3 regions of the Streptomyces sp. NPDC002730 genome follow, and region 3 is predicted to be linked to each of the others. Evidence: riboswitches for the same ligand, from Rfam matches in the RefSeq annotation. Region 3 holds a riboswitch; each other region holds the start of a gene.
What was found. Region 3 has a riboswitch for cyclic di-AMP ahead of ACFYXH_RS38070 (M23 family metallopeptidase). Riboswitches for the same ligand answer to the same signal wherever they lie in the genome.
Positions count from the first base shown of each region.

Region 1 (10,200 bases), on a different contig from region 3:
TCGTACCTCCTCAGCCGCGACGGCGGATCCACCCCGCGCCCGGTCCGGGCAGTCGCGCCACCCGCTCCGGTGGTGGACTCCAACGGCGCGGGTGACGCCTATGTCTGCGGCTTTCTGTTCGGGCAGCTGTCGGGCCGCGACCTGGAGGAGAGCGCGAGGCTGGGCGCGGTGGCCGGCGCCCATGCCTGTACGGGCGAGGGCAGTACGGCGCTGATCGGACCGGCCGAACTCCTGTCGTCGGCCGTGGTCTGACGCACCGGTTCGTACGTCGCTGTGCCTCAGCCGTCGTACGGGGCGGGGAAGGCGATCCCTGTCAGCCTCGCCGACGCCTGCCACAACCGGCACGCGACCGCGGGATCCTGAGCCCGCGCGGAGAACGCGGTCCGCTGCGGCGGGCCTCTGAAGGAGCCGAGGCCGGACGGGCCGTAGTACTCGCCGGGCCGCACCTCCGGGTCGGCGGCGGCCCGCAGCACCGGCAGCGCGCCGCCTGCCGCGTACGAACCGAAGGTACGCACCGGGGAGTTGACGATCCGGGTGACCCAGCGGCCGCGGGCCCGCCCGCGGCAGGCGTCATAGCGATGTTCGCTCTGCAGATCGGCGAAGTCGAGGCGGGGCACTGCTCTGCGCCATGCTGGTGACGGTGACGACCCGGCTGCGCAGACGGTCAGCAGCCGTTCCACGGCGGCCGCTCCGGGTCGCGGGTGCCGAGCAGCAGCCGCGCTCCGGCTCCGGCGAGTCCCGTAGCGACCGCGAAGCCGATCCCGCGGTTGGCACCGGTGACCGGGGCCGTACGCCCGGTCAGCCGGGGCAGGTCTGCCATGCCCCAACCATCCGCTGTCACAGAGGCAGCAGATTCGGGCGCTTGGCCTCGACATGGTCGCCGGAGCTCTCACCGCGCAGCCGTCGCCCGATCCACGGCACCAGGTGCTCACGCGCCCAGTTGATGTCGTCGCGGCGCACCTCGAGCGGTCCGCGCGGCGGCAGGGGCGGCCACGCCTGGTCGGGGTCGGCCGGCACCTCGAGTCCGAGCACCTGGGCGGCACGCAGTGCGACCCTGGTGTGGCCCTCGGGCGACAGATGCAGCCGGTCGGCGTCCCAAGCCCGCCTCTCCTGGATGGACTTGAGCGACCACAGGTCGAGTACGGGGCAGTCGTAACGGTCGGCGATGGCCCGTACATGCGCGGTGTACGTGGCGATCTTGCCGCGCAGATGGCGCAGTACCGGCACTCCGCGGGTGTCGAAACCGGTGGTCACCATGACGGTGCCGACCGAATCGGTGAGGTCGGCGACTGCCCGCTCGAAGCGCTCGGCCACGTCGTCGGGGTTGCTGCCGGGCCGAATGATGTCATTGCCGCCGGCGCAGAAAGTCACCAGATCCGGGGCGAGTTCCTTTGCCCGCGGCACCTGTTCCTCGACGATCTGGTCGAGGAGACGGCCGCGTACGGCGAGGTTGGCGTACCGGAAGGTGTGCTCCGGCATTCGGTCGTCGAGCAGGACCGCGAACCGGTCCGCCCAGCCGACGTATGTCCCGTCGGGGCCCGGGTCTCCGACGCCCTCGGTGAAACTGTCACCGATCGCCGCGTACGACCCGAATACGCCACTGTTCTCTGTTCTCGAATCGTCTGCCACGAGAACTCATTTTTCCCTTACGGATGTGACCTACGCGACCGTAAGGAGGGGTTGACGAGGGGTGATATATACCACCGGTCAAGATTCATCCAACCCGGAATACGCCGACTCCCCCCGCGCCGCGGGCGGCGGCACGAGGGGAGGACGGGACACTGCGTACGTCGGACGGATCAGATGGAGACGCCGTGCTGACGCAGGTAGGCCAGCGGGTCGATGTCCGAGCCATAGCCGGGGCCGGTGCGGATCTCGAAGTGCAGGTGCGGGCCAGTGGAGTTGCCGGTGGTACCGGAGAGGCCGATCTGCTGGCCGCCGCTCACGCTCTGGCCTGATGCGACGGAGAGGGCGGAGAGGTGGGCGTACTGCGAGTAGGTGCCGTCGCTGTGCTGGATGACGATCTGGTTGCCGTACGCACCGGCCCAGCCGGCGGAGACGACGGTGCCCGGGCCGACCGCCTTGACGGTCGTGCCGGTGGACGCCGCGAAGTCGAGACCGGTGTGGTAGCCGCTGGACCACATGGCGCCGGCGAGGTGGTACGGGGTGATGACGGTCGCGCCGTCGACGGGGGCGGCGAAGCCGGAGGCGCTGGTCTGGGCGGCGTTGCCGCCTGCCGAGCCACCGGACGAGGACTGCGCGGAGGACTGCACCACCGAGCCCGAGTCCGAGGAACCCGAGTCCGAGGAACCTGAGTCCGAGGAACCCGAGGGCGCCTTCGAGGAGGACGCCTTCGACGAGGACCGGTCCGGGCTCGACGGGTGCTGCGACTTTTCGGGCGCCTTCGCCTTCGACTTCGCGCCGAGGGTGAGCTTGAGGCCCGGGTGGATCAGCGACGGGTTGTCGCCGACGGCCTCGCGGTTGTCCTGGTACAGCTTCTTCCAGCCGCCGGGGACACCGTGCTCGTCGGCGATCTTGGACAGGTAGTCGCCGGGGACGACGGAGTACGTGGTGGGAGAGGCCTTCTTCTGCGCCACGTGGGCCGCGGCGGCGGACCCGGCGGAGAAGGGGGAGGACGGGGCGGCGGTCACGGCCTTTTCCGGCGCCACGGCCGGAGCGGTCTTTCCTGCCGCGTGGGCGCCTGCGGCACCTATCAGCGGCAGGGCGATGGCGGCGCCACCCGTACCGGCGGCGACGAATCCGCGCGTGATCGGGCTGACCTTGGGGCGGCGGTGCTTACCCTTCTTGGGCATGGCGAATTCCTCTCCGGCGCCGGCGAGGTGAGCTGTCGGGTTCGGGCTGGAGATGCCCGGCCGCGCAGTTGCGCGACTTCACCCCAAGCCGTCCGGAAGTCCGGAATCGGCGTATCACCTGGGTCCCCCGCTCCTGCCACACATGGGTGGGTGGAATTCCGGTCGGCGGCAGGATTAGGCGTTCCGTCCGGATTGGTCGTGACCGTAAACGAATGGGCGTACCGGAACAAGCTGTCGCTTTCGCCCGTCAATGATCCCTGTGATATCGGTGCGAAATTCCCGTAACCCTCCGTAAATCAATGATCTTCACCGTCCGCCCCGGAAACGGAATTCACCCCTGCCGCCCCACCACACACCGTCACGAATATGATCCCGCTCACGGCCATGCACCGTCCGCCTTGCGGACGGGGCACGTTATCCCGAATCGACCAATTCGGACAGAACCGTCATTTAATGACGATCGCCCAGTTATGGCATACAGCCCTACTTACCCCTCCAATTCATGCCACGCCCGCAGGAAATCCCTCCGCGGCTCACTGCCCTTGTCCAGGGGGCACATCAGCGGCGTCGCAGCCGGATCGCCGTGGCGTCCATGTCGCCCTTCAGTCCGGTGTGCAGCCCGTGGTGCAGGAGCACGGATCCGCGGTGTACGACGCCCGTGTCCAGGCACTCGTACGCGGCTGCCGGATCGAGCCCGCGCAGCCTGAGCCTGGGCGGCTGTTCGCCGTAGTGCTGTGCCTGGAGCCAGGCGAGAACGACGTTCTCGTCGCCGCGTACGTACTGCACGGCGCTCAGTCCGCCCTCCGGCGCCCGCAGCCGGTACAGCTCGCCGTGCTGAACCACCGGCCTGACCTTCTTGTAGAGCTCCACCCAGCCGTGCGCCTCGGCGAGCTCCTCCGCGTTCCACTCGGTGAGATCGCCACCGACTCCGAGCACTCCTGCCATGGCGCTCACAAAGCGGAAGCGGAGCGTACTGATGCGGCCGTTGAGCTGGACATTGGGACTGTCGGTCACCCAGGCCGCCATGACCCGTGCCGGGTGCAGCTGGGTGAAGCCCTGCTGGATGGCGAGCCGGTCCAGCGGATCGGTGTTGTCGGAGGTCCACACCTGATCGGTCCGGGACAGAATTCCGAGGTCGATCCGGCCACCGCCGCCCGAGCAGGACTCGAAGGCGACCGAGGGATGCGCGGCGCGCAGCCGGTCGAGGAGTGCGTACAGCGCCTGCACATGCTCGACCCACAGCTTCTGCGGATATGTCTCGCCGGGCCAGCCGGCGTCCGTGAAGCAGCGGTTGAAGTCCCATTTCACATAGTCGATGGGCGCGCTGCCGAGCAGTCCGTCCAACTGCTCCCAGAGGTAGGCCTGTACGTCCTCGCGCGCGAGGTTCAGTACGAGCTGGTTGCGGAACTCCGTCCGTGCCCGGCCCGGGTGGTGCTGCACCCAGTCGGGGTGCGCGCGGTAGAGATCGCTGTCGGCGTTGACCATCTCCGGTTCGACCCAGATCCCGAACTGCATGCCCAGCGCGTGCACTTCGTCGGCAAGCGGCTTCAGTCCCTGCGGGAAGCGCTCGGCGTTGGGTGTCCAGTCGCCCAGTCCGGCGCGGTCGCTGGTGCGCTGCCCGAACCACGCATCGTCCACCACGAACAGTTCGACGCCCAGGGCCGCGGCCCGCTGCGCGAGTGCCCGCTGCTGCTCCTCGGAAATGTCGAAGCCGGTGGCCTCCCAGGAGTTGTAGAGCACCGGCCGCTCGGCCTGAGCGTCCGGGATCACATGCGCCAGCTGCCAGGCGTGCCAGGCCCTGCTGGCTCCGCCGAACCCTCCTTCGCTCCACAGTCCGGCGAAGACGGGCGAGGTGTACGACTGGCCCGGTGCGAGCCGCAGCAGCCCGGAGTCGTCGTAGCCGGCTCCGCCGGTGATCTGTACGAGTCCGTCGGGCAGCTGCGCCACGGAGATCCGCCAGGACCCGGACCAGCCGAGCGCGGCGCCGTACACCTCGCCCCGCTCCTCCGTAGCCCCCTCCGCGTCCAGCGCGACCCAGGGCAGATGCTGGTGGCCGGTGTGGCCGCGCCTGCTGCTCAGCACCTTCTCGCCGTACGTCAGCTCCGACCGTACGAGCAGCGACTCTGCCGCCCACCGGCCGTGCAGCTGGCTGAGCCGCCAGCTGTCGCGCTGCGGCAGTGTCCAGGTGGCGGCATCGGCGCGCAGTAGTTCCAGGTCGGGGCCCTCGCCCTCATGGGTGACGGTGACCCAGCGCTCGATGACGTCCGCGTCGTCGCGCATCCGATGGTGCAGGGTGAGCCCGAGGCCGTGTAGAGCGTCGGTGAAGCGGAGCCTCAGCTCGTCGCCGTGCACCTCCTCGGCGCCGGCGAAGGTCCACTCGGTGCCGCGCACCGTGTCCGTACGGACGGAGAGCGCCGCCCGTACGAAGCGCGGGCCGCCCTCGACCGGATACTCCTCGTGGCCGTCGAGCTGTGACTCGAACGGCCAGTAGGGCGGCAGACCCTGGGCCGCGAGCGCCTCCGCCTCGGCGCCGGAGATCCGTGGCCCCCAGTGGAGATGCAGCAGTTCGTCAGCGTCTGTCAGACGCAGCGCATAACTACTCCTCGGTCCGGAGAGAACCCACGTACGACCGTTGCCAACGCTCTCGATCATCCCGACCCCTCAGATACTCACAGGTTCGCACAGGTCCGCACATCATCCGACGGGAGCCGTCGCCGGTGCAACGCTCTTACGGAGACGGACCGAGATGATTGCCCGATGAAGCAATGTCGTATCGTCGGGAAACGCGCCATCGTCGGCGAGCAGCGCCGACGGCTGTCACTTCAGGAGCCCCCGTGACACAGCAGCTGCCGCAGATCCCGTCGACAGAGCCTGAGCTGTCCGGAGTACGCAACTTCCGGGACGTGGGCGGCCTGCCGACCGTGGACGGCCGGCGGGTGCGGTACGGACGGCTCTTCCGCAGCGGCCACCTCGCCCATGCCACCGAGAGCGACACCGCGTTCCTCTCCACCCTGGCCCTGCACACGATCTTCGACTTCCGTAATGCCGCGGACCAGAAGCTGGAGGGCCCGGACGTCGAGCTGCCGGGCGTGCGCAATGTGAATCTGCCGCTCACCGACCCGGCCGACGGCGCCCAGTTCTGGAAGATGGTCCGGGAGGGCGATCTCGACCAGCTGAAGTCGATCCTCGCGGACGGCAAGGCGGCGGCCCGGATGTCGGCGTCGTACCGGACGATCATCAAGCATCGCACCGCCGAGCACAGCCGCGTACTGCACGCGCTCGCTGAGGACAGTGTCCCGGCGCTGATGCACTGCGCGGCGGGCAAGGACCGCGCCGGAATCTCGATCGCCGTGTCGCTGCTCGCGGTCGGCGTGGAGCGCGAGGCCATCGAGGCGGACTACCTCAAGTCCAATGATCCGCACCGGCGTTATCTGGTGCGACGCAGCGACAACTCCCCGGCCGGGATGTCCCCGGAAGTGATGGAGCTGCTGAGCCCGCTCTTCGACGCGCGCGCCGAGTACCTCGCGGCAGCCTTCGAGACGATCGAGGAGACCTGGGGCACGACGGAGCGGTACCTCGCCGAGGGCCTGAAGATCGCCCCGGAGACGCGCGAGCGCCTGCGCGAGCGTCTCGTCGACGAGGCGTAGCCGACCGCGGAGCAGGAGATGCGGAGCCGCCGGATGCTGAGCGGCCGCCTACTGGTTCTGGCCGCCCAGCGTGAACAGAAGGTAGAGGAACCCGGCGAACAGGTGGCCCGCCACCAGATAGGCGAACAGCCGGATCACCAGCCCACGGGGAAACGACCGCTCTTCATTGCTTTTGGACATAACGGGCCTCTTCTCTGAACTCAGTTGTGCGGATGGAGGTTGGGGCTCTGCAGCAGCGTGTGGACGAACAGCAGCTCGGCACCCTCGCGACCGGCCGCCGCGAGACGGTGCGGGGTGAGTGAGTCGAAGTGCGCGCTGTCCCCGGGCGCCAGCTCGTGAACCGCGTCACCCAGGCTCAGGCGCAGCCGGCCGTTGAGGATGTACAGCCACTCCTCCCCGGGATGCACCCGGACGAGCTCGCCCTGACTGCCGTACGGAACCACCAGCCGCAGAGCCTGCATCGCCCGGCCGGCTCCGCCGGTCTGGTGGTAGGTCCAGCCGTCGGCCTCGGAGGGCTCCCGGCTGTCGGCGCGGATGATCGGATCGCGCTCCGGCGCGAGCTCGCCGAGGAGCTCCGCGACTGTCGTACCGTAAATTCTGGCGAGAGCGAGCAGCATCGGCAGCGACGGCTGACGGTTGCCCGTCTCCAGCCGGGACAGGTGGGCGGGGGAAAGCCCCGCGCGCTGGGCTGCGGCTTCCAGGGTGAGGCCACGGCGGCGTCGCAGATCGCGCAGCCGTGGCGCCACATCCGGCAGCACGGTGGCCGCCTCTTCAGTGGGGCTCATGCCTCCATTGCGCCAGGATCTTTCCCCTGGGGCAAATTTTTTGCCCCAGGGGCAAAAGTCAGCGGTTGGCGACCGCCTGCTTCACCAGCGTCTTGCCGAAGTCCCACATCAGCCCGCCACCGCCGTGCGCATCGTCCATCACCGCGGTGAAGGCCGCCACGAACCGCTCGACCTCCCGCTCTCCGATGGTCAACGGCGGAATCAGCTTGATCACTTCCAGGTGGTCGCCGGAGACCTGGGTGAGGATCCGGTGCTTCTGCAGCAGCGGCACCACCACCATCTGCGCGAAGAGACCCTTGCGGGCCGCCTGCAGCATGGTCCAGCGGCTGCGCAGCTTGATCGAGTCCGGGCGGCCGAACTCGATGCCGATCATCAGCCCGCGGCCCCGCACCTCGTGCAGCAGCTCATAGCGGTCGACGAGCGCCGCCAGCCGTGACCGCAGCAACTCTCCGGTCACCCGCGCGTTCGCCACGACATGCTCGTCCTCCAGCACCGAGAGCACCGCGAGCCCGGCAGCCATCGCCTGGGCGTTGGAGCCGAAGCTGGCCGAATGCACCAGCACCCGGTCCATCGACGAGTAGACCTTCTTGAAGATCCAGTCCTTGCCGAGCGTCGCGCCGACCGGCACGTACCCGCCCGAGAGTGCCTTCGCCACACAGACCAGATCCGGCTCGACCCCTGCCTCGTACTGGTACGCGTAGAAGTCACCGGTCCTGCCGAGGCCGGTCTGCACCTCGTCGGCGATCAGCAGCGCCTTGTGCTTGTGCAGCAGCTCCTGTGCGGCGTAAAGGAATCCTGGCGGCGTCGCATGCACGCCCTTGCCCTGGATCGGCTCCACGACGAAGCCCGCCACATCGCCCCGCATCAGCTCCCGCTCCAGCGCGGCCAGATCGCCGAGCTCGATCGCGGTGTCGGGCAGCAGCGGCGCGAAGCCGTCCCGGAAGTCGGCCTCCCCGTTGACCGACAGCGATCCGGTGGTCAGCCCGTGGAAGGCGTGCGAGCAGTAGAGGATCCTCGGCTTCCCGGTCGCGTACCGGGCGAACTTCAGCGCCGTCTCCACCGCCTCCGTACCGCTGTTTCCGAAGAACACCCGGTCCAGGTGCGGACTCTGCCTCAGCAGCTTCTCCGCCAGCAGCCCCGGCAGCGGCTGGCAGTCGAAGCGTGTGAGGTCCGCGAGCGAGGCGTCGAGGACATCGTGCAGCGCCTTGCGTACGACGGGATGGTGCCGCCCGAGCCCCATCACCCCGAAGCCCGCGAGCATATCGAGATAGTCGTTGCCGTCGGCGTCCCAGAAGTACGCGCCCTCGGCCCGCTCATAGACCTTGTCGAAGCCGATGGTGTGCAGCATGCGCGGCAGCTGGTGGTTGAGATATCGCGCATGCAGCTCATAGCGCTCGGCCCCGCGTTCCGCGAGGAGTCTCGCCAGATCGAAGCCCTTGACCGGATCGGTCATTCCTCAGCTCTCCTTGACTGCCATGGCGGCACTGATCCGTCCCGCGATCTCGACCGGGGTGAGTCCGATGTCGGCCAGAACCTCGCCGCGTTTGGCGTGCGCGAGGAACTGCTCGGGGATGCCGAAGGTGCGCAGCGGCACATCCACGCCGGCGTCGCGCAGCGACTGCCCGACGGCCGAGCCGACACCGCCGTTGCGGCTGTTGTCCTCGACCACTGCCACCAGCCGGTGCTGGGCGGCGAGCGGTGCGAGCTGTTCGTCGACGGGCTTGACCCAGCGCGGGTCCACCACGGTGCAGCGGAGACCGCGGCCCCCGAGCAGCTCCACCGTCTGCAGACAGACGGCGGCCAGCGCACCGACCGAAACCAGCAGTATCTCGGCGTCGTCGGCCCGGTGCAGTACGTCCATCCCGCCGATCCGGCCGATCGCCTCGATCGGCTCGCCCACCGACTCCTTGGGGAAGCGCAGCACCGTCGGCGCGTCAGCCACGGCGACGGCCTCGCGCAGCTCCTGGCGCAGCCGGTCGGCGTCGCGCGGCGCGGCGATCCGCAGCCCCGGGACGACCTGCAGGATCGACATGTCCCACATGCCGTTGTGGGAGGGCCCGTCGACCCCGGTGACGCCGGCCCGGTCCAGTACGAAGGTCACCCCGCACTTGTGCAGGGCGACATCCATCAGCAGCTGGTCGAAGGCGCGGTTGAGGAAGGTGGCGTACACGGCGACGACCGGGTGCAGTCCGCCGGTGGCCAGCCCGGCCGCGGAGACCGCGGCGTGCTGCTCGGCGATGCCGACGTCCCACACCCGATCGGGGAACCGCTCGGCGAACTCGGTCAGCCCGACGGGATGCAGCATCGCGGCGGTGATCGCCACGACGTCCGGCCGTTCCGCGCCGATCTCGGCGATCTCGTCCCCGAACACCGAGGTCCAGGAAGGCCCGTTGGAGGGTGCGAGCGGCTCGCAGGTGAGCGGGTCCATCACGCCGACGGTATGGAAGCGGTCGGCGTCGTCCTCCAGCGCGGGCTGGTAGCCCCGCCCCTTCTCGGTCAGACAGTGCACCAGTACGGGCCCGTGGAAGCGTTTCGCGCGGCGCAGCGCGGACTCGACGGCCGCTATGTCGTGTCCGTCGATCGGCCCCACGTATTTCAGGCCCAGATCCTCGAACATCCCCTGCGGTGCGAAGGCGTCCTTGAACCCCTTCTTCGCGCCGTGCAGCGATTCGTACAGTGGCTTCCCGACCACGGGTGTGTGCTGAAGAACGTCCTTGCCCCAGGCCAGCATCCGCTCGTAGCCGTCGGTGGTACGGAGTGTGGCGAGGTGGTTGGCGAGGCCGCCGATGGTCGGCGCGTAGGACCGCTCGTTGTCGTTCACCACGATGATCAGCGGCCGGTCCTTGGCCGCGGCGATGTTGTTGAGCGCCTCCCAGGCCATACCGCCGGTGAGCGCGCCGTCGCCGATGACCGCGACGACATGGTCACTGCTGCCCAGCACCTGATGTGCCTTGG
Region 1 covers NZ_JBIAQG010000015.1:114,267-124,466, reverse strand. Annotated here, with positions in the region: gene ACFYXH_RS33500 (carbohydrate kinase family protein) at 1-252, shown strand, start outside; gene ACFYXH_RS33495 (hypothetical protein) at 279-617, opposite strand; gene ACFYXH_RS33490 (hypothetical protein) at 665-820, opposite strand; gene ACFYXH_RS33485 (SGNH/GDSL hydrolase family protein) at 838-1,629, opposite strand; gene ACFYXH_RS33480 (peptidoglycan DD-metalloendopeptidase family protein) at 1,800-2,813, opposite strand; cyclic di-AMP (ydaO/yuaA leader) riboswitch at 2,818-2,972, opposite strand; gene ACFYXH_RS33475 (alpha-galactosidase) at 3,372-5,465, opposite strand; gene ACFYXH_RS33470 (tyrosine-protein phosphatase) at 5,648-6,460, shown strand; gene ACFYXH_RS33465 (DUF6126 family protein) at 6,509-6,640, opposite strand; gene ACFYXH_RS33460 (helix-turn-helix domain-containing protein) at 6,661-7,245, opposite strand; gene ACFYXH_RS33455 (aspartate aminotransferase family protein) at 7,304-8,698, opposite strand; gene dxs (1-deoxy-D-xylulose-5-phosphate synthase) at 8,702-10,200, opposite strand, start outside.
Region 1: linked by a shared signal. The riboswitch ahead of ACFYXH_RS33480 (peptidoglycan DD-metalloendopeptidase family protein) and the one ahead of ACFYXH_RS38070 (M23 family metallopeptidase) in region 3 are both predicted to bind cyclic di-AMP.

Region 2 (10,200 bases), on a different contig from region 3:
CGTTCACCGTGAAGAACTCCGCGGACAAGGCGGTGGACTTCCAGCCGTGGATGATCGGCGACACGGACGGCGCGAGCCCCATCGCGGCCTCGCACATCGTCTTCGACGTGCAGCCGGTGAACGCCCCGGCCACGGACGAGTTCGTCGGGCAGCAGGACGCGGGCGCGCAGGGCATGTTCTACCCGGCCGAGAAGGGCAGGAACGCCGCGTTCTCGGTGCCTGCCAAGGGTGAGCTGAGCTGGAAGGTCTCCGTCGGCCTCGGCAAGAACTACCCCTCCAACAACGGCAATCTGAAGCTCCTGGCCGACGACCTGGCCGAGAACACCCAGCGCCAGAACGACGACACCCTGGTCTTCGAGGCCAGCCCGAAGATCAGCACCGGGCCCGCCTCCATGACGCTCGAGACCGACGAGAACGCTCCCATCAAGCCCGGCACGACGGGCAACGTCGACATCGTCCACCAGCTCAAGGGCGGGGTGACCTTCGACTCCGACCTGAGGACCACCCTGGAGGTCGTCGAGGAGCCCGGCTCCACGGGGAAGATCCCTGAGCTGGTGATCGATGAGCTCGGCGAGGACGGCAGGTACACCAGGGTCAAGAAGTTCGCGGGCGAGGAGAAGTGGCAGCTGGCGGACATCCGCAAGAGCTACGTCATGCACCGCGCCCGCCTTCGCGTGAGCGTCATCGACTTCAAGGGCATCCAGAAGCCGGTCAAGCTCACGCTGCAGGCGACGACCTCGCTCACCGAGGGCAACATCCATCCGTTCCTGGGGGCCCAGGGCAGAATCACGGTCGCCCCCGAGCGCGGCACCGCCCCGAGCGGCAAGCCGACCGCGAACCCGTCCTCGACCGCGTCCGCCTCGCCCTCCCCGACCGCGTCCGCGACGCCGTCCGGCACCCCGTCCGCGTCCGCCACGACCTCGGCGGCGGCCGTCGCGAACGACTCCGTCACCACCACCGGCGCCCTTGCCAGCACCGGATCGTCCAGCTCCACCTGGTACGCGGCGATCACGGCCGCGGTGCTGATCGCGGCCGGCGGCGCGCTCACCGCACTCCGCCTGCGCCGCCGCTGAAACAGCGCGCATTGCCGCTGCGCAGCACCCTCAGCAGTTCCTCGTCCGTCGCGGGACGGCCGGCGGCGAGGGTGCTGCGCAGCGTGGGCCACAGCCATACGGAGAGCCTTCGGAGAGGCTTCGGAGCAGACCGCCTCATAAAATGGATTTGATCTTGCTCCGGATGGCGTAAGGTTGTGTTCACCGACGCGGGGTGGAGCAGCTCGGTAGCTCGCTGGGCTCATAACCCAGAGGTCGCAGGTTCAAATCCTGTCCCCGCTACTGCAGCCAGTGGCCCGGCACTCGATCAGAGTGCCGGGCCACTGTCGTACCCGGCCCCAACCGTCCGTACTCGGCCCCAACCGTCGGCGTCGCCCGGTTGGCCGACGGAGAGTCGCAGCCCGGCGCGGCTACGGCCAACCTGGGATGAGCGCGGTACTTTCCGCAGCCGTGGCTGGACTGGTCAGGAGATCACTGGTGGGGCAGCGAGAGCAGGACGGCGGCGCCAGCGCTCACCGTCTTGTCCTCGCGCTGCCCTCGCTGATGATCATTGCCGGCGTGATCTTCGATCTCCTCACCCCGTCCGAGTACACCGCATCTCCGCTCTTCGCCGCCGCTCCGCTGATCGCCGCGCCGTTCTTCTCCTTTCCCGCCACCTTGCTGACCGGCATCGCCGCCGTCGTCAGTGTGCTGGGTCTGCACGTCTACAACGGGACCCTGACCCTGACCCCGGCGAACACCGAGCTGTTCACCGTGGTCACCGTCGCCGGCCTGGCACTCTTCATCAACCGGGTGGTCCGGCTCAGCGGCAGGCGCCTGGCCTCCGCCCGCGACATCGCCGAGACCGCGCAGCGCGCCGTGCTGCCCACCCCCGCCGACCGGATCGGCGGGCTGCAGATCGCCGCGCGGTACGAGGCGGCGCAGGCGGACGCGTTCATCGGCGGCGACCTCTTCGCCGTGCAGGACACTCCGCACGGTGTGCGGCTGGTCGTGGGCGACGTCCGGGGCAAGGGGATGGGGGCGGTCGAGGCCGTGGCCGTGGTCATCGGGGCGTTCCGGGAGGCCGCCGAGCAGGAGAGATCGATCGAGGGCGTCGCCGGGCGCCTGGAGCGGGCGCTCACGCGCGAGGGGACGAGGCGGGGGAGCCTGGACGTGTTCGAGGGGTTCACCACCGCCGTACTCGCCGAGATTCCGCATGGCGCGGGCGTGGTGCGGGTGGTGAACCGTGGCCATCCGGAGCCGCTGGTGCTGCACGCCGGCGGCGATCTGGACAAGCTGGAGCCGACCGAGCACGCGCTGCCGCTGGGAATGGGTGATCTGGGGATCTTGCCGGACCTGGCGGACGAGTATCCGCTCCCGGCCGGGGCCACGCTGCTCCTCTACACCGACGGGGTGACCGAGGCGCGCGACGCGGACGGTGCCTTCTACAACCCCGTCGAGCGGCTCGGCGGCCGGCTCTTCGCCGGCCCCGAGGATCTGCTGGACGCGATCGTCGACGATGTACGCCTGCATACGGGTGGCGGTCCCAACGACGACATGGCGCTGCTGGCGGTCAGCCGCCCGCTCGACGGGCAGCCGGAGCGCCGCAGGACCGTAGGCGTGATCAAAGGGGAGCAGGAAGACACGGGCCAGTACCGTGTGTAGTCGAAGGACACCCCTCCGCATAACATGTGAAGCACCGTCAGAAGTGCGGTGCGGTCCGGGCATCGATCAAGTCGCCCGACTCCGGCCGCTTGTGTCCCGGTAAGTCCAGGCCAATGTCTTTAATGATTAGTCGGAACAGCTTGGAATCCGGCCCTGGCGTCTATTAACGTTCGATAACGCAGCGCGGTTGTCCCAGCCGTCGCAAGAGACGGCACCGTGCGCACGCGCCGAATCCCGCAAGGGAACCGGGGAACCACCAATTGGGGTGAATCGGGCACCTTTTGCCGCTTTGTTCGCGGTCGAAGCGCTCGTAGGAGACCTTCCTGCTCCGAACCCGTCAGCTAACCCGGTAGGCGAGAAGGAAGGAAAGGAGTACGCCTCCGTGGCGTCCAACAGCCCTGCCCCCGCACCCGAAACCCCCTTTCAATCCGACTTCTTCGGCGACGACGTAGCGGAGCGGGCATGGGAGGAATGGAACCCCACCGAGGACTCCGTTCGTCCGGTGCGCGGTCGGCACCGTGTCATGAAGCAGCGCGGCGGACTCGCCCGCAGCTCCACGGTGCTCGGCGTCGGTGTGATCGCAGCGGTCGGCGCGGGCGGCATGGCCAGCGCGCAGGACAAGCCGCCGGTCTCCATATCGCTGCCGGACCTTCCGGACTCGATCAAGGACAAGCTGCCCGACGCCGCGTCACTGCCGGGTGTGGGCGCCTTCATGTCCGACGGCGCCGACGCGCAGTCGGGGAACGCGAACGCCTCGCCGCTCACGGCGATGACCCTCGCCGCGGACGACGGCACCGAGGCGGACGCGGAGACGGGCGCCGCCGGCGCCGGTGAGGCCCTGCGCGCCCGCATCCTTCAGCAGGCCGATCAGCAGCGGGCCGAGGCGGACGCCGAGGCCAAGTCGGCCGCGGAGAAGCTCGCCGCCGAGAAGGCCGCGGCGGAGGCGAAGCAGCAGCAGACGGCGGCGGAGGCGAAGGCCGAGGCCGCGAAGCAGAAGGCCGAGGCGGCCGCGGAGGCCAAGGCGGAGGCGGAGCGGCTCGCCAAGCTGGCCGCGAACTTCGCGCTGCCCACCTCCGCGTACACGATCACCTCCACCTTCGGCGAGGCCGGCTCCATGTGGTCCTCGGGCTACCACACCGGCCTGGACTTCGCCGCCCCGACGGGCACGCCGGTCAAGGCGGTGCACGGCGGCACCGTCAAGTCGGCGGGCTGGTCAGGCTCGTACGGCTACCGCACGGTCCTGGAGCTCGAGGACGGTACGGAGGTCTGGTACTGCCACCAGTCGTCGATGTCGGTCAGCGTGGGCCAGAAGGTGACGACGGGCGAGACGATCGGCCGCGTGGGCGCGACCGGCAATGTCACGGGCCCGCATCTGCACCTTGAGGTGCACACCCCGGGCGGTTCGGGCATCGACCCGATGGCCTGGCTCCAGGGCAAGGGCCTCACTGTCTGATCGAGCGCCGCAGTGCCCGGCAGTCCTGGCGTGAGCAGTTCACGGCAGTCCTGGCGTAAACGGAATAGCGCGGCCCGGTCTGGCTGTTGATCAAGGTATGACTTCCCTCCGTACCCTTGGCTCGTCAGGCCTGGCCGTCTTTCCGCTCTGCCTCGGCGGCAATGTCTTCGGCTGGACCGCCGACGAGACGCAGTCCTTCGCCGTGCTCGACGCGTACGTGGCCGCCGGCGGCAACTTCATCGACACCGCCGACGTCTACTCCGCATGGGGGCCGGGCAACGAGGGCGGCGAGTCCGAGACCGTCATCGGCAACTGGCTTGCCGCGCGCGGCAACCGTTCCGAGGTCGTCGTCGCCACCAAGGTCGGCGCCCACCCTCAGTACAGGGGCCTCTCCGCCACCAATATCGCGGCCGCGGCCGAGGAGTCGCTGCGCCGGCTGCGTACCGACTACATCGACCTGTACTACACGCACTTCGACGACCCGGCCGTCCCCGTCGAGGAGATCATCACCGCCCTCGACCAGCTGGTGAAGGACGGCAAGGTCCGCGCCATCGCCACCTCCAACCTCAGCGTCGAGCGGCTCCAGGCGTCCCTGGACTTCTCGGAGCGCGAGGGGCTGGCCCGCTATTCCGTGCTGCAGCCGCACTACAACCTCGTCTCGCGCGAGACGTACGAGGGCGAGCGCCAGGAGACGGCCGCCCGCGCCGGTCTCGCCGCCGTCCCGTACTACTCGCTCGCCTCCGGCTTCCTCACCGGCAAGTACCGGCCGGGTGCGACGGTGCGGAGCCCACGGGCCGAGGGCGCGGCCGGGCATCTGAAGACCGACCGGGGCGTGGCCGTGCTCGCCGCGCTGGACAAGGTCGCCGAGGCGCGCGGTGCCGAGATCGCGACTGTCGCGCTCGCCTGGCTGGCCGCGCAGCCGACCGTCGCCGCGCCGATCGCCTCGGCCCGTACGGTCGAGCAGCTGCCCGCCCTGCTGGCGGTCGCCGACCTGGAGCTGACGGCCGAGGAGCTGGCCGAGCTGACGGCGGCGTCCGCCCAGGGCGTCTAGGAGCGGTACGGGTTGTAGCCGCCGTAGTCGCGGTACGGCGGCGGCACCCACACGCGGCCCGTCGCCCGTGCCGCGTACGTCAGCGCGGGCGCGGCCACCTCCTTGCGCTGCCACAGGTGGTGCAGCAGCTCCTGCTCGCGCTCCACGAAGTCCGGGCCCGCCGCGCCGCGGTGGGCCCGGTGGCGCAGAAAGGCCAGGGAGGTCGCGAACGTCTCGTACTCCGATACGGCGTGCGCCGCGGCCGGTCCGTACGCCCGCCGCGCGAAGTCGCGCGCCATCGTGCGTGCCCGCATCGAGGAGAGCGCGCGCGGTTCGTCCCCCGCGAGCCAGCCGGCCGCGGCGTACGCGGGCAGCTCGGCGGATATCGTGCGCAGCTCGCGCTGCCGCGTCCAGATCGCCAGCCAGGTCAGCAGGCCGAAGGCCGGCACCATGAACGCCCCGTACACGCCGTAGAAGCCCAGCGGGCCGAACAGCGACGACGCGCCGTTCCACAGGGCGTGCATGCCCATGGCGAGGACGAGACCGAGCAGCGGCAGTGCGACGCGGCGGATCTTCTGGCGCTGTGCGGCGAGCGCGGCGATACCGAAGCCGATGCCCGTCAGCACTGTGAAGAGCGGATGTGCGAACGGCGACATCACGACGCGTACGAAGAAGGTCGCCGCGGTCATCGAGGCGAGGCCCGAGGTGCCTATCTCCTGGTCCTCGCCGAAGGCGTTGCCCAGATAGAGGATGTTCTCGGTGAAGGCGAAGCCGGTCGCGGTGAAGCCGGCCACGACGACGCCGTCGACGATTCCGGTGAAGTCCCGTCTGCGGAAGATGAAGATGAGCAGGACCGCGGCGGCCTTCGCGCTCTCCTCGACGATCGGGGCTATCACCGTCGCGCCGAGGGTGTCGGCGCTCGCCGGATCCGCGGTGGCGGTGGCTATCCAGCGGGTGGCGAAGGAGTTCGCGATGATCGCGACGAGGGCGGCGGCGAAGGCGCCCCACGCGAAGGCGAAGAGCAGATTCTTCCAGGGGCCCGGCTCGACGCGGTCCAGCCAGCGGAAGGCCGCCATCAGGAGCGGGACGGGCAGCGTCGCGAGGCCCAGGCCGACCAGGAAGCCCTGGGTGCCCGTCTGCTCCCGTACGAGCGAGAGGATCACCAGGCCGGAGAGGGCGAGGAACGTGATCAGCACTCCGGCCCGGACCGCCTTGCTGTGCCAGAGGCGGGAGACGCGGCGCGGCTTGTAGCGCCACCGGGAACGCTCCGGCACGGCGTCGAACAGCGGCTGCGGATCGAACGCCGGGACCGCCGGATGCGGTGGGAGGTGCTGCGGGGACGACTCGGACACCCATTGACCCTAACGAGGGCCACTGACACTGGCGATGGTGCCCGGGGTCCTACTGAGGGTTACGCGTCCGGGACCGTGGTGCCCACCCGTCGGCGGAACAGCAGGTCGTGCACCTTGTGGCCCTTGTCCAGGCCCTGCCCCTCGAATCGGGTGAGCGGGCGGAACGAGGGGCGGGGGGCGAAGCCGCCGTCCTCCTGGGTGTTCTCGAAGTCCGGGTGCGCGGAGAGCACCTCGAGCATCTGCTCGGCGTACGGCTCCCAGTCGGTCGCGCAGTGGAGGACCGCGCCGGGCTTCAGGCGCTGCGCGGCGAGGCTGAGGAATTCGGGCTGGATCAGCCGCCGCTTGTGGTGGCGCTTCTTGGGCCAGGGGTCGGGGAAGTAGACGCGCATCCCGTCGAGCGAGCGGGGCGCGAGCATCTCCCGGAGCAGGATGATCGCGTCACCGTTGGCGACCCGGATGTTGGACAGTCCGTTCCGCTCCGCGAGACCGAGCAGATTGCCCTGCCCGGGAGTGTGCACGTCGACGGCGAGAATCCCGGTGCCGGGGTCCTCGGCGGCCATCTGCGCGGTGGCCTCGCCCATCCCGAACCCGATCTCGAGGACGACGGGCAGTCCGCCGAACATCTCGTCGAGGTCGAGGACGCGGTGCCCGTCGATGTCCATGCCCCAGATCGGCCACAGCCGCTCCAGCGCATCGGCCTGCCCGACGGTGACGCGGCTGCGACGTGGCTGGAAACTGCGAATGCGCCGCTCATGATGCGACCCGGCGGGATCGGCAGCGGGCCCACCGGGAAAGCGGGGCTCGCCCTTGGCACGTATGGGGGGCCGGGGGGCGTCGTCAGGAGTGGGGTTTCGGAGCTCAGACACAATGGCCTGATTCTACGGCGGGGGCGGGGGTGACCTTCGCCGGGAGCCGAGCTCGGGGTCGAGCTGGGAGCCGAGCCTCGGGGCGGGCTGGGCCTCGGGAGCCGAGCTTGGGGCCGAGCCCGGGGGCCGGGCTTGGGGCCGAGCCTGGGCGCTGGGCCTTGCCGCGGGTGCCCGTCCCCCGCTGGCGGGACCGGGGCCGTCGTTACCTCCCCGCACGCACCAAGCGGCCGTCCGCCAACGCCGTCAGGGCCCTGCGTGCGACCTCTCTGCCGATGGGTAGGGACGCCGTCGCCGCCGGGGACGGCGCGTTCAGCACATGCACCGTGCGTGGTGCCTCGCGGATCAGGAAGTCGTCGGCCAGTGTGCCGTCCCGCAGGACCGCCTGCGCCCGTACGCCCGACGCGGCCGGGCGCAGATCGTCCGCCGTCACCGCCGGCAGCAGCCGCCGTACCGCCGTCGCGAACGCGCGCTTCGACAGCGAGCGGTGCAGCTCACCCGCGCCGTACCGCCAGTGCCTGCGGGCTATCCGCCACGTCCCCGGCCAGCCGAGCGTCCCCGCCAGTTCCAGCGGTCGTACCGCCGACCAGCTGTAGCCCTCGCGGGCCAGCGCCGGGACCGCGTTCGGGCCGACATGGACGCCACCGTCGATGCCGCGCGTCAGATGCACCCCGAGGAAAGGGAACGCCGGGTCCGGCACCGGATAGATCAGTCCGCGCACGAGATCGGGACGGGCCAGCTCGTAGTACTCACCCCGGAAGGGGACGATCCGCATGCCCGGCTCGTCTCCCGCCAGCAGCGCAACCCGGTCGCACTGCAGCCCCGCGCAGTTCACCAGTACCCTCGCCCGGACCACCGTCCCCGATGCCGTGCGCACCGCGACGCCCCATGCGCGGCGGTCGATGGCGGTGACCTGCTCGTCGTACCGGATGTCCGCGTTGGACGCCGCCGCGAACTGCGCCGCCACCGCCCCGAAGTCGCACACCCCCGTCGTCCCGACATGGATTGCCGCGAGCCCGCGCGCCTGCGGCTCGTACTCCGTGATCTGCGCCGCGCCCAGCTCTCGTACCGGAATGCCGTTCTCACGGCCGCGCTGGACCAGGGCGTGCAGCCGTGGCAGCTCGTCCCGCCCCGTCGCGACGATCAGCTTTCCGGTGACCTTGTGCTCGATGCCGTACTCCGCGCAGAACTTCACCATCTCCGCCGCGCCGCGCACCGCGAACCGCGCCTTCAGCGAGCCCGGCCGGTAGTAGATCCCGCTGTGGATCACTCCGCTGTTCCGCCCGGTCTGGTGCCTGGCCGGGCCCGGTTCCTTCTCCAGGACCGTCACCCGGGTCCCGGGAGCCGCGCGCGTCAGCGCATACGCCGTCGACAGGCCGACGATCCCGCCGCCGATCACCAGCACGTCACAGTCGAAGCCATGCCCGTGGACCTGCCCGTGATCATGCCCGAAGCCCTGCCCGGACGCCGTCACCGCGTCACCTCCCACCCCGATAGTGCACTGGCCCACTGACAATGGCCTTAAACCAGCTGAACCAGGGGGTTCGTGCCCTACGCCGGAGCGACCAGCAGTGGCCTGGCACGCTCCCGCAGCTCCACGACACGCGGCTCGTCGCCGTACGGCTCGAGTCGGTGGAGCAGATCCCGTACGTACTCCGTGGTCCGCGCCGAGGAGATCCGCCCCGCGACCTCCACCGCGCGCGTGCCCGCCGCGCACGCCGCGTCCAGATTCCCGGACTCCAGCTCGGCCACCGCCGACACCACCAGCCGCAGCCCGTGCGACCGTACGAACTCCTCCGTCGGCCGCGACAGCGCCTGCTCCGTGAAGCGACGCACCTGGCGCGGCGCCTTCAGATCGCGGTAGCACTCGGCAGCGTCCGCGGCGAACCGGTCGTACGAATAGAAGCCCAGCCACGTCGGGTCGGCATCGCCCGCCCGCGAGCGCTCCAGCCAGCCCTCCGCCGCCTTCAGCGCGCCTCCGGCCGCCACCGCGTCGCTCGCCTTCGCGTGCGCCCGCGCCTCCACCAGCCGGAAGAAGCTCATCGTGCGGGCGGTGGCGAGGCCGCGATTGCGCTCGAGCGCCGCCTGCGCGAGATCCACGCCCTCGTCCGCGAATCCGCGGTACGTCGCCTGCAGCGACATCGAAGCCAGCACATAGCCGCCTAACGGAACATCCGCGGCCGCGCGGGCCAGTCGCAGCGCCTGGATGTAGTACCGCTGCGCCGCTTCCTGCTGCCCGGTGTCGAAGGCCATCCACCCGGCCAGCCGGGTCAGCTCGGCGGCGGCACCGAACAGCGCCCGGCCCACTTCGTCCGAATACGAGCCGAGGAGCAGCGGGGCCGCGTCAACCCGCAGACACTCCGGCACCATCGACGAACGCCAGTCCCCACCGCCGTACTTGGAGTCCCAGCGGCGCGCGTCCTCCGCCGCCTCCCGGAGTTTGGCCACATCGCTGTGGCCCACGCGGGCGGGAGTGTCCTCCGCGGTGTCCACCGACACGGACCGCTCCACCGAGGAGTCGGCGGGCGTTATCAGCCAGCGGGACGCGGGCGTCGCGTAAGCGCTCACTGCGAAAGAACCGGCCAGCGACTGCCAGATGCCGCCGCTGCCGGCCCGCCGGCCCGCCAGATCGAGGCGATAGAGCTCGGTGGCTGATTTCACCGCCTCGCCCACATCGCGCGGGAAGGCGAGCCCGACCTCGGGGGCCGGGTCGGCGTCCGCCAGACCGATCTCGTGCAACGGCACCGGACGCCCGAGCTTGGCGCCGATGGCCGCGGCGATGAGATGGGGCGCGGCGCCCTGCGGC
Region 2 covers NZ_JBIAQG010000005.1:526,132-536,331, forward strand. Annotated here, with positions in the region: gene ACFYXH_RS16155 (hypothetical protein) at 1-1,073, shown strand, start outside; tRNA gene ACFYXH_RS16160 (tRNA-Met) at 1,261-1,334, shown strand; gene ACFYXH_RS16165 (PP2C family protein-serine/threonine phosphatase) at 1,479-2,696, shown strand; cyclic di-AMP (ydaO/yuaA leader) riboswitch at 2,912-3,067, shown strand; gene ACFYXH_RS16170 (M23 family metallopeptidase) at 3,079-4,149, shown strand; gene ACFYXH_RS16175 (aldo/keto reductase) at 4,247-5,200, shown strand; gene ACFYXH_RS16180 (PrsW family intramembrane metalloprotease) at 5,197-6,531, opposite strand; gene trmB (tRNA (guanosine(46)-N7)-methyltransferase TrmB) at 6,591-7,397, opposite strand; gene lhgO (L-2-hydroxyglutarate oxidase) at 7,600-8,868, opposite strand; gene ACFYXH_RS16195 (MFS transporter) at 8,946-10,200, opposite strand, start outside.
Region 2: linked by a shared signal. The riboswitch ahead of ACFYXH_RS16170 (M23 family metallopeptidase) and the one ahead of ACFYXH_RS38070 (M23 family metallopeptidase) in region 3 are both predicted to bind cyclic di-AMP.

Region 3 (10,200 bases):
GCGCACCTCGTTGGCGTCGAAGGTGGTTTCTTGGTGCACCAGGTACGACGCGATCTGCTCGCCACCGACAGCGGCCTCCACCGCCTCGGCCACGAGGGCCGGGTAGTAGCCGCTGCGCTCGATCGCCGCGCGCAGCCCCTGGGTCGTCGTACCGGTCTTCGCCATGCGGTCCATCCTACGGGGCTCGGGGGGTGGTGAGCGCTCAGTAGCTGGGGAGTCGGCGGGGGCCCAGGTCGGTGCGGGCGGGCGACGGCGCGAGCCGTACGGACGCGCCGAGCACGGAGAGGCCATGCTGAGCGACGACGACCGGTTCGAGGCTGATTCCGACCACTTCTGGGTGATCGTCGACCAGTCGTGACACCCGGAGCAGCAGCTCTTCGAGGGCCGGGGTGTCGACGGGCGCGGAGCCCCGCCAGCCGAAGAGGAGCGGGGCCGTCCGGATGGTCCTGATCAACTCCGCGGCGTCCCGGTCGGTGGCGGGCACGAGCCGGTGGGCGGTGTCACCGAGCAGCTCGGAGGCGGCTCCGGCCAGCCCGAAGGAGAGCACGGCGCCGACGGCGGGGTCGATGGCGGCGCGTACGACCGTGTCAACGCCGCGCGGGGCCATCGCCTGAACGACGGGCTGGAGCTCCTCGGGCTTGCCGAGGGCTTCGGTCAATTCGCGGTACGCCCGCCGCAGTTGCGCCTCGTTGGCCAGATCCAGCCGTACGCCACCGAGGTCGGCGCGGTGGCGGAGGTGCGGGGCGGTGGTCTTGAGGGCGACGGGGTAGCCGAGGCGGCCGGCGGCGGCCACGGCGGCGTCGGGACCGGGCGCGGGGAGGGTCGGCCGTACGGGGATGCCGTACCGGCCGAGGAGCTCGTGGGCGGCAGCGGGCCCGAGGGTGCTGCCGCGAGGGTCGGTGAGCCCGCCGAGCAGTGCGTCGATCTGCGCGGCCGCGCCGGCCTCGTCGATGTCCTCGTACTGCGGCACCCTGCCGGGCTCGGCGGCCTGCCGGCGCCACTGGGCGTACTTGACCGCCTCGGAAAGGGCTCGGACGGCCCGCTCTGCGGCGGGGTAGGCGGGGATACGGGCGGCGTGCGGGGCGGTCGCGGGGGCCGGGGCGGCGTAACGGACGGCCGCGGAGACGGCGGACGAGCTCGGGGCGGGTGGTCGGGTGCGGACGGCCCGCGGCGCTTCGTGGCCGGGGCCAGGGTTCCCGCCGTCGGTCGCGGGGGCCGGGACCGTACGCGTACTCGTCGCCGCCGCCAGCGCCTCCGCCAGACCCCCGATCTCCACATGGACCACCGCGACCGGTTTGGCCGGGGCCGTGGTGACCGCGTCGCGCAGCGCTGCGGCCAGGACCTCGCCGTCACCCGACTCCGTGACGCCGTTCTCCCCTACCCACGGGATCGCCGTCACCACCACCGCGTCGCAGGCGTCGTCCACCAGGGCCTCGGCGAGGGCGGCACGGAAGTCCGCGGGCGTGGCGGCCGTCGTGAGGTCGCGCGGCCGGAGGGGACGGAGGCCGTCGGCGAGGCAGGCGTCGTACGTGAGGAGGCCGAGGGACTCGGAGTTGCCGAGGATCGCCACGCGCGGTCCTGCGGGCAGCGGCTGGCCGGCCAGCAGCAGGCCCACGTCGACGAGTTCGGTGACGGTGTCGACGCGGATCACACCGGCCTGGCGGAACAGCGCCCCGACCGTGGTGTCGGGGATCCGGGTGACCGGCACCGCGTGTCCGGGGGGCGCGCTGCCGCTGTGCCGGGCGCCCTTCACCACGACGACCGGTTTCACCGCCGCCGTTCGCCGGGCCAGGCGCGTGAACTTGCGCGGGTTGCCGATCGATTCGAGGTACAGCAGGACCACATCGGTGTCCGGGTCCTCGTACCAGTACTGCAGAAAGTCGTTGCCGGACACATCCGCGCGGTTGCCCGACGAGATGAAGGAGGACAGCCCGGCGCCGCGCCGGTGCAGGCCGGCGAGCAGTGCGATGCCGATGGCGCCGGACTGGGTGAACAAGCCGATGCGGCCGGGCGCCGGGGACTCCGGGGCCAGCGAGGCATTGAGGCGGACGGTGTCGGCGGTGCTGATGATGCCGAAGGAGTTCGGGCCGATGATGCGCATCCCGTACGAGCGGGCCTGCCGTACCAGTTCGCGCTGGCGCTCCCGTCCTGCGGCCCCGCTCTCGGCGTATCCGGCGGTCAGCACGACCAGCCCCTGGACGCCGTGCTCGCCGCAGTCGGCGACCACTTCGGGAACCCGCTCCGCCGGGACGGCCACAACCGCCAGGTCGACGGTCTCCCCGATCTCGCCCACAGAACGGTGGGCCGGGACGCCGTCGACCTCGGCCTGGTCCTCGGGAAACGCGCGGTTCACGGCATAGGTACGTCCCGTGTATCCGGCACTGAGGAGGTTGCGCAGGGCGGTGCGGCCCACGCCGCCCGGCGCGCGACCGGTGCCGATGACGGCGACCGAACCGGGCGCGAGGAGGCGCTGCACGGAGCGGGCCTCGGCGCGCTGCTCGCGGCCGCGCTGGACGGCGAGGGACTCCTCGGTCGGTTCGAGGTCGAGGGTGAGATGGACGGAGCCGTCCTCGAAGCTGCGCTTCTGGGTGTAGCCGGCATCCCGGAACACCTTGATCATTTTGTTGTTGGCGGGCAGCACCTCGGCGGCGAAGCGCCGGATGCCGCGTTCGCGGGCCACCGCGGCGATGTGCTCGAGGAGAGCGGAGGCCACGCCGCGACCCTGGTGGGCGTCCTGGACGAGGAAGGCGACCTCGGCCTCGTCGGCGGGGGCGCTCGCGGGCCGGCCCTCCGCGTTGATCCGGTCGTAGCGGACGGTGGCGATGAACTCGCCGCCCACCGTGACCGCGAGACCCACCCGGTCCACATAGTCGTGATGGGTGAAGCGGTGGACGTCCTTGTCGGAGAGCCGGGGATAGGGCGCGAAGAAGCGGTAGTACTTCGACTCGTCGGAGACCTGCTCGTAGAAGCTGACCAGACGGTCGGCGTCCTCGGTGGTGATGGGCCTGATGCGCGCGGTGCCGCCGTCGCGCAGCACCACGTCTGCTTCCCAGTGGTCGGGGTAGGCGTGATCCGACGAGGTCTGCATGGGGAAAGCGTACGGCTCACCCACGGGTCGCGGAGGAGGTTGCCGCGGGGCAGTCTGAGAAGGCCGATCAGCGGCCGATCCCGGGTCCGGGGCCGGTGCGAGCACGCAGAAACACATGAGAGACTGGTCTAGACAACCACTGAGACTTGAAGGGCAACACCATGGCTGAGCGCCGCGTCAATGTCGGCTGGGCCGAGGGCCTTCACGCCCGCCCCGCTTCCATCTTCGTCCGTGCCGCCACGGCCGCCGGCGTCCCCGTGACGATCGCCAAGGCGGACGGCACCCCGGTCAACGCCGCCTCCATGCTCGCGGTGCTCGGCCTGGGCGCGCAGGGCGGCGAGGAGATCGTGCTCGCTTCCGAGGCGGAGGACTCCGACGCCGCGCTGGACCGTCTCGCCCGGCTCGTCGCCGAGGGGCTCGAAGAGCTTCCCGAGACCGTCTGAGCCGATCAGGCCCATTACCCACGGCAAAGCCGCGGTGTCCCGAATTCTCGGACATCGCGGCTTCGTCTTTTCTGGACGCGGCTTTCCTGGACACAGCTTTCATGGACGCGGCTTTCGGCCCCGGCGCTTTGAATGCGGGCAGCAGAAAAGAGGCCCCGCGAATATCTACCCTTTGTATACGGTGCACCTGTTAATGGCGGGCGCTTGCGATGTTTACGGCATGTTGCGAAGTCCTCACCCGCTCGGGGCGGCGCAGCCGGTGCGCGGCGGCAGCCCGTTCGGTGTGCAAGGCCGTCAGCGCCCGCGCCCGTTCCGCGTCGCCTCGCGCCACCGCGTCCACGATCGCGCCGTGCTCGATCCAGGACTCGACGGGCTTGGCGGGCTGCTCGACGGCGTACATCCAGGCGATCTTGTGCCGCAGCTGGGTGAGCAGAGCGATCAACCCCGGACTGCCGGAGGCCTGGGCGAGCGTCTCGTGGAACCAACCACCCAGTGAACGCAGATCCTCACCCTGACCACGGCGGGCCCGCTCCTGCCCCAGTCTGACCAGGCCACGCAGCACCTTGAGATGTGCCTCGGTGCGGCGCTGGGCGGCGCGCGCCGCACTCATGGGCTCCAGCAGCATCCGGATCTCCAGAAGGTCGGCGGCCTCCTGCTCGGTGGGCTCGGCGACACAGGCGCCGGCGTGGCGGCGGGTGGTGACGAAGCCCTCGGACTCCAGCGTGCGCAGGGCCTCGCGCACCGGGACCCGGGAGACGCCGTAGCGGCGTGCCAGCTGCTCCTCGGTGAGCCGGCTGCCGCGCTCGAATACACCGGAGACGATGTCGTCGCGGATCGCCGTGCATACCGAGTGCGCGGGAATGCGCATGACCGAACCTCCGCTTTAATCCGCGCGAAACGCAGCCGATTGACGTCTGTTCGGTGACTCTATTGCAGTGGGCGGGATTTTCCGATGGGAGACCGGAATCCATGGATATCTTTTGGCCAGAACTCCGGCGGGGCGGCAAACACCGAAGGCCCCGGCGGTGAGCCGGGGCCGTCGGGAAGCACGCGGGACCGGGCATCGGCCCCGTCGTCGGATCAGACGTTGACGCCGTGCGCGCGCAGGTACGCGACCGGGTCCATGTCGGAGCCGTACTCGGGGCTGGTGCGAGCCTCGAAGTGGAGGTGCGGACCAGTGGTGTTGCCGGTCGAGCCGGAGTGGCCGATCTGCTGGCCCGGGGTCACCGACTGGCCTACCGAGACGCTGATGGACGAGAGGTGGCCGTACTGCGTGTACGAGCCGTCGTTCATCTTGATCACGATGTTGTTGCCGTATGCGCCGCCCCAGCCGGCCTCGACGACGGTGCCGGAGCCGACCGCGTGCACGGTGCTGCCGGACGCGGCGTGGAAGTCGATGCCGGTGTGGCTGCCGGAGGACCAGATGGAGCCTCCGGTCTTGTAGCCCGTGGACACGTACGAGTGGGATATCGGCGCCACGAAGGAGTTGAGGCGCTTGCGCTCGGCCTCCCGGGCGGCGCGCTCCTTGGCCTGGCGGGCCTCCTTGGCGCGGGCCTCGGCCTTGCGCTTCGCCTCGGCCTTCGCCTCGGCCTCGGCGGCCTCCTGCTTCTGCGCGGCGGCCTGGTCGGCGATCTGGTCGGCGAGGGAGTCGGCGGCCACGATCTGGGTCAGGCCGGTGTCCTCGACGGTGGTCGCGCCGGTCTCGGCGGCAAGTGCCGGGGAAGCGAGGGTTCCGATGACGCCGGTGGTGGCGAGAGCCGCGACGCCGGCGATGTTCGCCCTCTTGCGCGTCATGCGGCTCGGGGCACGGTGCTTCCCGGTGGCACGGGTGAACGCCATGAAGTGGCTGATCCTTTCCTTCCTTCTCGCCTACCGGGTTAGCTGACGGGTTCGGAGCAGGAAGGTCTCCTACGGGCCCCTCCGCAGGTGCGAAGGCGCCCGATTCACCCCAGGGACTGAGTGGGTCCCCGGCTCCCCAGGCTCGCGCCAGACGGGGACTCGGCGATGACTGTCCGATGCCGCGGATGCGGCGGGCTACTGGCGGACAGCCGGACCGACGCTAGGCGGGCCGTCTTTCAATCGCCAAACAGACAGGCCCTTTTGTAGCGCACGCCACAGGGCAGACAGGCAACCTCTCCAACAAAACGGGCATAAGGCGGAACCCCGGCATCACGAGGGACGCCGGGGTTCCGCTTGCCCGTTTTGAGCTGTCTGCCGGATATCCTCAATCAGCCTGTGACAACCGTCACTTCGCCGATGCCGAGCGCCTTGACCGGCTCCTCGATCTGCGAGGCGTCGCCGACGAGCACCGTGACAAGACGGTCCACCGGGAAGGCGCTGACGGCCGCGGCCGTCGCCTCGACGGTGCCGGTCTCGGCCAGGCGTACGTACAACTGCGCCTGGTAGTCGTCCGGGAGGAACTGCTCGACCTGGTCGGCGAGCGTGCCCGCGACGGAGGCGGCCGTCTCGAACTTCAGCGGGGCGACACCCACCAGGTTCTGCACGGCGACATCGCGCTCGGCGTCGGTCAGACCTTCGGCCGCGAGCGTACGCAGCACCTTCCAGAGGTCGTCCAGCGCGGGTCCGGTGTTCGGGGTGTCCACGGAGCCGCTGATGGCGAGCATCGCGGCGCCCGACCCGTCGGGAGCGGAGCGCAGCACCTGGCCGAAGGCCCGTACGCCGTAGGTGTAGCCCTTCTCCTCGCGCAGCACGCGGTCAAGGCGCGAGGTGAGAGTGCCACCCAGGCAGTACGCCCCGAGCACCTGGGCCGGCCAGACGCGGTCGTGGCGATCCGGGCCGATGCGGCCGATCAGCAGCTGCGTCTGGACGGCGCCGGGACGGTCCACGATGATCACACGGCCGGTTTCGTCGGCGGTGATCGGCGGTACGGGACGGGGCTCGGCGCTGTCGCCCTTCCAGGGGCCGAGTGAGTCGGCGAGCACGGCGTCCAGATCGACGTCCGTGAGGTCGCCGACGATCACCGCGGTGGCGGTGGCGGGCCGGACATGCGCCTCGTAGAAGGCCCGTACGGCCGCGGAGTCGATACGGGCGACCGTCTCCTCCGTGCCCTGGCGGGGGCGCGACATACGCAGGGAGGCCGGGAAGAGCTCCTTGGAGAGCTCCTTGGCCGCACGGCGGGCCGGGTTGGCCGTCTCGTGCGGGATCTCGTCCAGCCGGTTGCGTACCAGCCGCTCCACCTCGTTGTCGGCGAAGGCCGGCGCGCGCAGCGCCTCGGCGAGCAGGCCGAGCGCCTTCGGCAGCCGGGAGACCGGGACCTCCAGGGAGACGCGGACTCCCGGGTGGTCGGCGTGCGCGTCGAGGGTGGCGCCGCAGCGCTCCAGCTCGGCGGCGAACTCCTCGGCGGTGTGCTTGTCGGTGCCTTCCGACAAGGCGCGCGCCATGATCGTGGCAACGCCGTCGATGCCCTCCGGCTCGGCGTCCAGCGGGGCGTCGAGGCAGATCTCGACGGCCACCACCTGCTGGCCGGGGCGATGGCAGCGCAGCACGGTGAGGCCGTTGTCCAGCGTGCCGCGCTCGGGGGCCGGGAACGCCCAGGGGCGGGCGGCGCCGGCCTTCGGCTGCGGGTGGAACTCCATGGTCACGGCAGCGTCGCTCACTGGTCCGCCCCTTCGCGCTCGTCGTTCTCGTCGCTGTCGCTGTCGCCGTTGTCCGCGGAGAGGGGCTCGTAGACCAGCACCGCCCTGTTGTCCGGGCGCAGCCGGGCCTTGGCGACCGCCTGCACCTCTGCGGCGGTGACGTCCAGCACCCGCTGCACGGCGGTCAGCGCCAGCTGCGGGTCGCCGAACAGCACGGCGTACCGGCACAGTTCGTCGGCGCGGCCGGCGACCGTGCCGAGCCGGTCCAGCCACTCGCGCTCCAACTGGGCCTGCGCCCGCTCCATCTCCTCGGGCGTGGGACCCTCCGCGGCGAACCGCGCCAGCTCCTCGTCGACCGCGGCCTCGATCTGCGGCACCTCGACACCGCCGGAGGTCTTGACGTCCAGCCAGCCCAGCGAAGGGGCGCCGGCCAGCCGCAGCAGACCGAAGCCGGCCGCGACGGCCGTCTGGTCACGGCGCACCAGGCGGTTGTGCAGCCGCGAGGACTCACCGCCACCGAGGACGGTGAGCGCCAGGTCAGCGGCGTCGCACTCGCGCGTGCCGTCGTGCGGCAGGCGGTAGGCGGCCATCAGCGCCCGGGCCGGGACCTCCTCGACGATCTCCTCGCGCAGCTGCTCGCCGATGATCTCCGGGAGGGAGCCGTCGCGCGGCGGTTGCTTGCCCTCGTGGGACGGGATGGAGCCGAAGTACTTCTCGATCCAGGCGAGCGTATGCTCCGGGTCGATGTCGCCGACGACCGACAGCACGGCGTTGTTCGGCGCGTAGTACGTACGGAAGAACGTGCGCGCGTCCTCGAGGGTCGCGGCGTCCAGATCGGCCATCGAGCCGATCGGCGTGTGGTGGTACGGGTGGCCCTCCGGGTAGGCCAGAGCCGTCAGCCGCTCGAAGGCCGTGCCGTACGGGACATTGTCGTACCGCTGGCGGCGCTCGTTCTTGACGACGTCACGCTGATTCTCCATCGACTCGTCGTCGAGAGCCGCGAGCAGCGAGCCCATGCGGTCGGCTTCCAGCCAGAGGGCGAGCTCCAGCTGGTGCGTGGGCATCGTCTCGAAGTAGTTGGTGCGCTCGAAGCTGGTGGTGCCGTTCAGCGAGCCGCCGGCTCCCTGAACCAGCTCGAAGTGGCCGTTCCCCTTGACCTGGCCCGAGCCCTGGAACATCAGATGCTCGAAAAGGTGAGCAAGGCCGGTACGGGCCTTGACCTCGTGGCGCGAACCTACGTCGTACCAGAGGCAGACCGCGGCGACCGGGGTCAGGTGGTCCTCGGAGAGCACCACACGCAGGCCGTTGGCCAGGCGGTGCTCGGTCGCTGTCAGGCCGCCGGAACCGGCCTGCGCTGTGGCCGTGTGACCCATGGGCATGTACGTCCCTTCGATCGCGATATGGAGAAGTCCTGCCACTGTATGCAAGCGATCTGACACCTGGCGAAGTTCCCGGCCGAGAACGGCCCAACGACGGGTCGAGGTCGGCGTTGTCAGAGGCTCGGTCCACAATGGTCCGCGTCAGAACCTGAGTACTGCCCCGCACAAGAGCGAGAAGGAGCCGCAGCCGCGATGGCCCGCCGCAGCACGAAGACCCCGCCGCCGGACGACTTCGAGGAGAAGATCCTCGACATCGACGTCGTCGACGAAATGCAGGGCTCCTTCCTCGAGTACGCGTACTCGGTGATCTACTCCCGGGCCCTGCCGGACGCCCGCGACGGTATGAAGCCGGTGCACCGCCGCATCGTCTACCAGATGAACGAGATGGGCCTGCGCCCCGACCGCGGCTATGTGAAGTGCGCCCGCGTGGTCGGCGAGGTCATGGGTAAGCTGCACCCGCACGGCGACGCGTCGATCTACGACGCCCTGGTGCGGATGGCGCAGCCGTTCTCGATGCGCCTGCCGCTGGTCGACGGCCACGGCAACTTCGGCTCCCTCGGCAACGACGACCCGCCGGCCGCCATGCGGTACACCGAGTGCCGGATGGCGGATGCCACCAGCCTGATGACGGAGTCGATCGACGAGGACACCGTCGACTTCCAGTCGAACTACGACGGGCAGGAGCGGGAGCCGGTCGCGCTCCCCGCCGCCTACCCGAACCTGCTGGTCAACGGCTCGTCCGGGATCGCCGTCGGCATGGCGACGAACATGCCGCCGCACAATCTGGGCGAGGTCATCGCCGCCGCCCGGCATCTGATCAAGCACCCGGGCGCGGACCTCGAGACGCTGATGCGCTTCGTCCCCGGGCCCGACCTGCCGACCGGCGGCCGGATCGTGGGCCTGAACGGCATCAAGGACGCGTACGAGACCGGCCGCGGCACCTTCAAGATCCGCGCGACGGCCTCCGTGGAGGACGTCACGGCGCGCCGCAAGGGCCTGGTGATCACCGAACTGCCCTTCACGGTCGGCCCGGAGAAGGTGATCGCGAAGATCAAGGACCTGGTCTCGGCGAAGAAGCTCCAGGGCATCGCGGACGTCAAGGACCTCACCGACCGGCAGCACGGTCTGCGGCTGGTCATCGAGGTCAAGAACGGCTTCATCCCCGAGGCCGTGCTGGAGCAGCTCTACAAGCTGACGCCGATGGAGGAGTCCTTCGGCATCAACAATGTGGCGCTGGTGGACGGGCAGCCGCTCACCCTGGGGCTCAAGGAGCTGCTCGAGGTCTATCTCGATCACCGCTTCGAGGTCGTGCGGCGGCGCAGCGAGTTCCGGCGGGCCAAGCGGCGCGACCGGCTGCACCTGGTCGAGGGCCTGCTTGTCGCGCTTCTCGACATCGACGAGGTCATCCGGCTCATCCGGTCGAGTGACAATTCCGCGCAGGCGAAGGAGCGGCTCATCGAGCGCTTCTCGCTCAGCGAAATCCAGACTCAGTACATTCTGGACACTCCGCTCCGCCGGCTGACCAAGTTCGACCGGATCGAGCTGGAGAGCGAGCGCGACCGGCTCAACGGCGAGATCGACGAGCTGACCGGGATCCTCGACTCGGACGCCGAGCTGCGCAAGCTGGTCTCGACCGAACTGGCCGCGGTGGCCAAGAAGTTCGGCACCGAGCGGCGCACGGTGCTGCTGGAGTC
Region 3 covers NZ_JBIAQG010000020.1:74,169-84,368, reverse strand. Annotated here, with positions in the region: gene ACFYXH_RS38090 (DUF5998 family protein) at 1-165, opposite strand, end outside; gene ACFYXH_RS38085 (GNAT family N-acetyltransferase) at 203-3,088, opposite strand; gene ACFYXH_RS38080 (HPr family phosphocarrier protein) at 3,250-3,531, shown strand; gene ACFYXH_RS38075 (GntR family transcriptional regulator) at 3,722-4,399, opposite strand; gene ACFYXH_RS38070 (M23 family metallopeptidase) at 4,612-5,370, opposite strand; cyclic di-AMP (ydaO/yuaA leader) riboswitch at 5,383-5,545, opposite strand; gene ACFYXH_RS38065 (M16 family metallopeptidase) at 5,760-7,127, opposite strand; gene ACFYXH_RS38060 (M16 family metallopeptidase) at 7,145-8,506, opposite strand; gene ACFYXH_RS38055 (DNA topoisomerase (ATP-hydrolyzing) subunit A) at 8,699-10,200, shown strand, end outside.